DNA from 2 places in the Stenotrophomonas sp. 1L-E-5-B-C3 genome. Region 2 is predicted to be linked to the other one. Evidence: predicted binding sites of a transcription regulator. Region 2 holds the regulator's gene; the other holds the start of a gene.
What was found. Region 2 encodes FliA, which starts transcription of late flagellar genes. Its sites were predicted from a motif close to TAAAGTTTNNCNNNCNNNGGCCGATAA; they were not measured.

Region 1 (3,407 bases), on a different contig from region 2:
GTTCTGCTGGGTGGTCTCGTCCATCTGCACTACCGCCTGGTTCACCTGCTCGATGCCCGAGCTCTGCTCCTGCGAGGCGGCGGAGATGTCGGCCATGATGTCGGTCACCCGCTGCACCGAGGCGACGATCTCGCCCATGGTCGTGCCAGCCTGACGGACCAGCGCCGATCCGTCGGCCACCTTGCCCACCGAATCCTCGATCAGGCCCTTGATCTCCTTGGCCGCACCGGCCGAGCGCTGTGCCAGCGTGCGCACCTCACTGGCCACCACCGCAAAGCCCCTGCCCTGCTCACCGGCACGCGCAGCTTCCACCGCCGCGTTCAACGCCAGGATGTTGGTCTGGAACGCGATGCCGTCGATGACGCTGATGATCTCGGCGATCTTCTTCGACGAGGCTTCGATGGCCGACATCGTGGTGACCACCTGGCCGACCACCTCGCCGCCCTGCGAGGCGACACCGTGCGCACCAATCGCGAGCTGGTTGGCCTGGCGGGCATGCTCGGCGTTCTGCTTCACGGTGGAGGTCAGCTCCTCCATCGATGCCGCCGTCTCTTCCAGGTTCGCCGCCTGCTGCTCGGTGCGCCGCGACAGATCGGTGTTTCCCGAGGCGATCTCGCCTGCCGCCAGGTTGATGCTGGACGCGCTGGACTGGATGCGGCCGACAATCTGCTTGAGCTGATCGACGGTGGCATTGCAGTCATCACGCATGCGCGCGAACACGCCATGGAAGTCACCCTGCATACGCACGGTCAGGTCGCCGCGCGAGATGGCCTGCAGCAGGGTCGAGACCTGCACCAGGTTCTCGTCAGTGGTCTGCATCAGGCGATTGAGCCCGGCCACCATGTCGCGGAAATCATAGGCGAAGCGATCTTCGTCGCCGCGCAGGCTGAAGTCGCCTGCGGCAGCGGCGGTTGCCAAGCGGCGGATCTCGCTGTTGATCGCCGACAAGCTGGACTTGGTTTCGTCCATCGCCTGGGTGATCGCCGCCTTCTCGCCGGGCAGCGGGTCCATGTCCACCGACAGATCGCCGCGTGCGTAGTGCTTCATCACCTCGATCAGCCGGTTCTGCACCTGCACGTGCGATCCAACCAGCGCATTGGTCTCATGCACCATGCGCCCGTAGTCGCCGGGGAACGCGCTCTCGTCCATGCGGTAGCTGAGGCTGCCCGCATCGTGCTGGCGCGCCAGCTCACCCTGCGCCGCCATCACCGCCTGCAGCTGTGCCTGCATGCGCTGCATCGACCTGAGCAGCTGCGTCACCTCATCGTTGCCCGAGGCGTCGATGCTGCTGTCCAGCCGCCCGTTGGCGATGCCGTCGGCCAGTTTCACCGCGCCTTCCAGCGGGCGGGTCAGGCTGCGGGTGATGGCCCAGGCGGCCAACGAACCGAGCAGCAGGCTCAGTACGCCGAACACAATCGACAAGGTGCCAGTCCAGGCTTCGGTCGACCGATATTCCTCACGACTCCGTTCGGTCAGCATTTCCTGATGCCGAAGCAGGGCCGAGATGGATTCGTTCCAGGCGGTGGCCAAGCCATGCTCGGCCAGCAGCTCCTTGGCCGCGCCGTCGAAATCACCGGCCTTCATCCGATCGTGTAGATGCTGGGTCGACGTATCGGTGGCCTTGCGTGCCGCGTCGATTTTCGCAACCAGGGTATCGCCGGTGGCATCACGCGGAATCTTGATGTATTTGGCCCAGATGCCGTCGTAGGTCTGCGACAGCTCCTGCGCCTTCTGATAATCCTTGTCGAAATCCTCGCCGCGCTTGATCACCATCAGCCGGCGGTGCATCAACACCGCGTTGTTGGTATCCAGCATGTCGTTCAACAGCCGCATCTTCACCATGTTGACGTCCACCACTTTCTCGAACTGGGCGGACTTCAGGTGATTTCCGTACAGCGCCAGGCCGACGATGGCCACGATGAACAGCAACAGCAGACCGAAACCGGCACCCAGCCGGGAACCCACACGGAGGTTTCGTAAGGCGAGCATCTCAATTCCCTTGATCATGACCGTACGATCGGTTGCGGCTCAGGCAAGGGAAACTTTATGGGTCGATATTACTGAATCGATCCAAAGCATTTAAACTGTGAGCGCAAGCATAAGAATGCAGTTGCGATTAACCGAAAAATAATTTTCAACGATTCATCACAACGCAACGATCGACTGAAACCAGACCGGCTCCGCGCCAAGGCCCCGCTCACGCTGCTGCATAATCTCCAGAGGTTATCTGTAGCGGACAGAACCGTTCCAGACGGGCTACAGACCACACATGACCCTTGTGCTGCACATCGAAGGCGCCTCCATAAACGATATCGCCAGCCTGTATGCGGAGATCAACCGCGTATTCATGGCCAGCGAGCACTGGCAACTTGGACCGAGCCTGGATGCGCTGGACGACCTGTTGCATGGTGGCTATGGCGCGCTGGCCGGGCATGGCCAGGCCAGGGTCATCTGGCGCGACATCGCGCACAGCCGAACGGCCCTGGGCGCGGATGCCACCGGCCGCTGGCTGCAGGCCAAGCTCGACGCACCAGGGCGCTTCAATACGCAAGCCATTGCCCGCCAACTGCAGGCGCTGCAACGGGGCGAGGGCCAGACCTACTTCGAGATCGTCATGCAGATATTCAACAGCCATCCGAACATCACACTCGTACCGGATTGACGGTATCGAACTCCATCCTGCGCATGCCCAGGCATCCGATCGACTCAGCGTGCCCGGCTGGCGAAGTAGCGGCTTGCCGGCTCACGGTACAACAGGAACGCGCAGTACAACGACACGCAGAAGATCGCGCCAAGCGTAAGAAACTCGAATGGGCCAGCGCTTTTCATATCGACCAGCTTCAGCACCATGGTCTCCAGGAACATGATGACGAACAGTGGGCGAACCCATCCCCAGCGCGCGAATATGCCCACCCCGATCACGATGCCCGCCAGTCCGTTGAGCACACCGGCAGTGACCAGCGCAGCATAAGGCAAGGAGTGGTAGAGGCTCATCCGCGCCAGCAATTGGTACTCCGGCACTTTCGGCCCATAGACTTCAAGCATGCCGTAGAGGGCCAAGGCGCCACCCACAATCTGGTAGAGCGCGACGATGTAGAGCGATGGCGGTGCTTCAACGGCGGCCTTGGCCTGCGGGCCTTCATGGGGCGCAGAATGTTGCGTCATCGCTCGCTCCTTGATTGTCGTGCCGCCAGCCTGGCCGCAGACCGGAGGCTACACCCCCGCTGCCGGGCTTGATAGCCCCAACCTTCGGCTGCGACAGCAGGCAGCCGACGCGCGACCCGTTCCACCCGTTACCATGGACGGCCCTGTACCAGCTCCGCTGCCGCCGCCCTCCGGCGCGGCCGGACGCCCCGGATTCACGAGCCCCATGTCAAAAGAAAAGTCCGCCGAACACACCCCGCTGA
Region 2 (3,407 bases):
ACTGCAGGTAATCCAGCGATTGCTGGGCGGCATCGAAATGGTGGGCCTGCAGCACCGCCTGGCCGGCGCGCGCGGCGCCGAGGGCTTCTTCGGCGGCATGGCACAGTTCAACCATGGCTGTCACGCCGAGGAAGCCGGCGCCACCCTTCAGCGTGTGGTAGCCGCGGAACACCGCATTGAGCTGTTCGCCGTCCTGGGGTGCCTGCTCCAGCGACACCAGCTGTTCGCCCAGGCGATCCAGGATTTCCTGCGCCTCGATGATGAAATCGGCAGTGATGTCGTCGGATACCGCGCTCATGCTTACAGCCCCAGGTCCGACAACAGGTCGTCGGCGTCGTTCTGCGAGACCGCGTGGCGGTCCAGTCCCTTCAGTGCCGGCCCGGCCAGTTCCGGGTCGGAGCGATGCTGTTCCGGCGGCAGGCCGAGTGCGCCGAAGCCTTCGTGCACGCGGCGTACGATGCCGACCACGCGACGGATGATCTGCCCGGTCAGGTCCTGGTAGCTCTGGGTCAGGGCGATCTCGGTCAGGTTGTGGCGGATGCGCTCGAGCTGCGCGTCCTGGCCCGGCTGCAGGCCTTCGGCGCGCAGCTGCTCGGTCAGGCTGCGGCATTCCTCGGCCAGGTCCAGGGTGCGGTGGGTGGCCTGTTCGGTCATCGCCACCACGTGGTCCAGGCGCGCACAGGCGTCGTCCAGTTCGCCGGCTTCATCGGGCACGGTCGGCAGTTCACCCAGCGCCTGTCCCAGCTCGCGGGCCAGCCGCGATAGGCCGCTCATCATCGGCTGCGTGCGCAGCGCGACCAGCCCGTCGATGCGCTGCCGCCAGGCGGCTTCGTCACCGGACTCCAATGCGTCCAGGGCTTCCTGCAGGCGCAAGGCGAGGGCGTTCCTGTCGACCGTGGTATCCATCAGGCGCTGGCCGCCAGGCGTTCGAAGATCTTGCCGAGCTTCTCTTCCAGGGTCTGCGCAGTGAACGGCTTGATGATGTAGCCGTTCACCCCGCTCTGGGCGGCTTCGATGATCTGCTCGCGCTTGGCTTCGGCGGTGACCATCAGTACCGGCAGTGTCTTCAGCTTGGCATCGGCGCGGATCGCCTTGAGCAGTTCGATGCCGGTCATCACCGGCATGTTCCAGTCGGTGACCACGAAATCGAACGGCTGGCTCTGCAGCAGCGACAGCGCGGCATGCCCGTCCTCGGCTTCGGCGGTATTGGTGAAGCCCAGATCGCCCAGCAGGTTCTTGACGATCCGACGCATGGTCGAGAAGTCGTCGACGATCAGGATGCGCATGTTCTTGTTCAAAGCAGAGTTCCTTTGTTGTTCAGTCCGGGCGGCCGGGGGCAGCCGCCTCGGGCATGTTCATTCTTCGAGGCCGGCGTCCGCCGCCTCGAAAATCTTCAGTCGGCCACGCAGGCGCAGCACCGCCTGGCCGTGGATCTGGCAGACCCGCGATTCACTCACGCCAAGCACCGCGCCGATCTCCTTCAGGTTCAGCTCCTGCTCGTAGTAGAGCGACAGCACCAGCTGCTCGCGCTCGGGCAGGTGGCCGATGGCCTTGCCCAGCTCGCGGCCGAACTCGCCGCGTTCCAGCACCTGCTGTGGGGTCGGCCCGCCCTGGGTGACGGTGTCCAGCTCGCCCTGGTCTTCGATGCGCGACTCCAGGCTCAGCACCTGGCCACGTGCGGCGTCTTCCATCAGCCGCAGGTACTCGGGCAGCGGCATCTCCATCGCCGCGGCAACTTCGGTGGCGCTGGCGGCGCGGCCGCTGCTCTGCTCCAGGCGGCGGATGGTGGCGGCGGCATCACGAGCGCGGCGGTGGACGGAGCGGGGCACCCAGTCGCCACGGCGGATCTCGTCGATCATCGAGCCGCGGATGCGGATCGACGCATAGGTCTCGAACGAGGCGCCCTGGTCGGCGTCGTAGCTGCGCGAGGCTTCGATCAGGCCCATCATGCCGGCCTGGATCAGGTCATCGACCTCGACGCTGGCCGGCAGGCGCGCGGCCAGGTGGTGGGCGATGCGCCGCACCAGGTCCGAGTGCTGGGCGATGACTTCGTTCGCCGCCGAGCGCTGCACTTCCCTGTACTGGGCTGCGCCTTTCATGCCGTCACCCCACGCTGCTTGAGGATGCGTTCGAGGAAGAACTCGACGCCGCCACGCGGTTCGGTCGGCGCCTGCCAGCGCGCGGTACGGCGCGCGATCTCGGTGATGGCCAGCGCGGCCGGGCTGGACGGATAGGCCTTCACCACCGGCTGCTGGCGCTGCACCGACAGGCGCAGCCAATCGTCCTGCGGCACGCAGCCCAGGTAGTTCAGCGAGACATCGGCGAGGAACTTCTCGCAGACACGGGTCAGCTTCTCGTACAGCACTCGGCCTTCGTTGGGGTCGCGCACCATGTTGGCCACCACCTGGATGCGGTCCACGCCACGTTCGCGCGACAGCACCTTGATCAGTGCGTAGGCGTCGGTGATCGAGGCCGGCTCGTCACAGACCACCACCACGGTGTCCTGTGCGGCCTGGCAGAAGGTCAGTACGCCATCGTTGATGCCGGCGGCGGTGTCCACCACCATGATGTCCAGCTCGCGTTCCAGCTCGGAGAACACGTTGACCAGGCCGACGTGCTCGGCCGGGGCCAGCTCGGCCATGTGGCGGCGGCCGGACGCGGCCGGGACCACCAGCACGCCGTTCGGGCCTTCGACGATGACGTCATCCAGCGAGCAGCGGCCGGCGACCAGATCGGCCAGGGTAAAGGTGGGGTTCAGCCCCAGGATCACGTCGATGTTGGCCAGGCCGAGATCGGCGTCCAGCAGCAGCGTGCGCTTGCCCATGCCGGCCAGCGCCACGGCCAGGTTGGCGGACACATTCGTCTTGCCCACGCCGCCCTTGCCGCCAGTGACCGCAATGGTGCGCACAGGGCCGAGCGGCTCGCTGCGGGTGGCCGACAGCGGGAAGGTCTTGGTCAGCTTGGCGTACTCACGCGACGGCATGGTTCAACTCCGGGTTGCAGGGCATATCGGCCGCGCGGCGCAAATCTTCAAGGCGAAGTACGAGATTGGCTGCACTGGCCCGGTGCAGGTCCTCCGGAACGTCCTGGCCGTCGGTCACCCAGGTGATCGGCAGGGCGTGGTCCACGGCCACCGACAGGGCGTTGCCGAAGCGGCCGGTCTCGTCCAGCTTGCTCAGCACCAGGCCCTGCAGGTTGGCCGCGCCGAAGCGGCGGACCACCTCGTCCATGTCGCCGAAGCTGGTGTTGGCCGGCAGCACCAGCAGGGTGCGGACCTGGCGGGCGGCACGCAGCCACTGCAGCTGGGCGGCCAGGGCGCGGTCGCGCGGGCCCAGGCCGGCGGTGTCGATCAGCACCAGCTTGTAGTCCTTCAAGCGTTCCAGCAGCTGGTCCAGGTCGGTGCCGCT

Region 1: AC0Z6F_RS07135 (methyl-accepting chemotaxis protein) is a predicted target of FliA. The motif match lies at 2,021-2,047, and genes of this name have one in related genera.

What each region holds. Positions count from the first base shown of each region.
Region 1 is NZ_JBXAWS010000004.1:146,733-150,139, forward strand. Features, by position in the region: gene AC0Z6F_RS07135 (methyl-accepting chemotaxis protein) at 1-1,989, opposite strand, end outside; gene AC0Z6F_RS07140 (barstar family protein) at 2,270-2,662, shown strand; gene AC0Z6F_RS07145 (hypothetical protein) at 2,707-3,165, opposite strand; gene mutS (DNA mismatch repair protein MutS) at 3,371-3,407, shown strand, end outside.
Region 2 is NZ_JBXAWS010000026.1:16,309-19,715, forward strand. Features, by position in the region: gene AC0Z6F_RS21140 (chemotaxis protein CheA) at 1-298, opposite strand, end outside; gene AC0Z6F_RS21145 (protein phosphatase CheZ) at 301-906, opposite strand; gene cheY (chemotaxis response regulator CheY) at 906-1,298, opposite strand; gene AC0Z6F_RS21155 (RNA polymerase sigma factor FliA) at 1,356-2,099, opposite strand; gene AC0Z6F_RS21160 (MinD/ParA family ATP-binding protein) at 2,096-2,983, opposite strand; gene flhF (flagellar biosynthesis GTPase FlhF) at 2,970-3,407, opposite strand, start outside.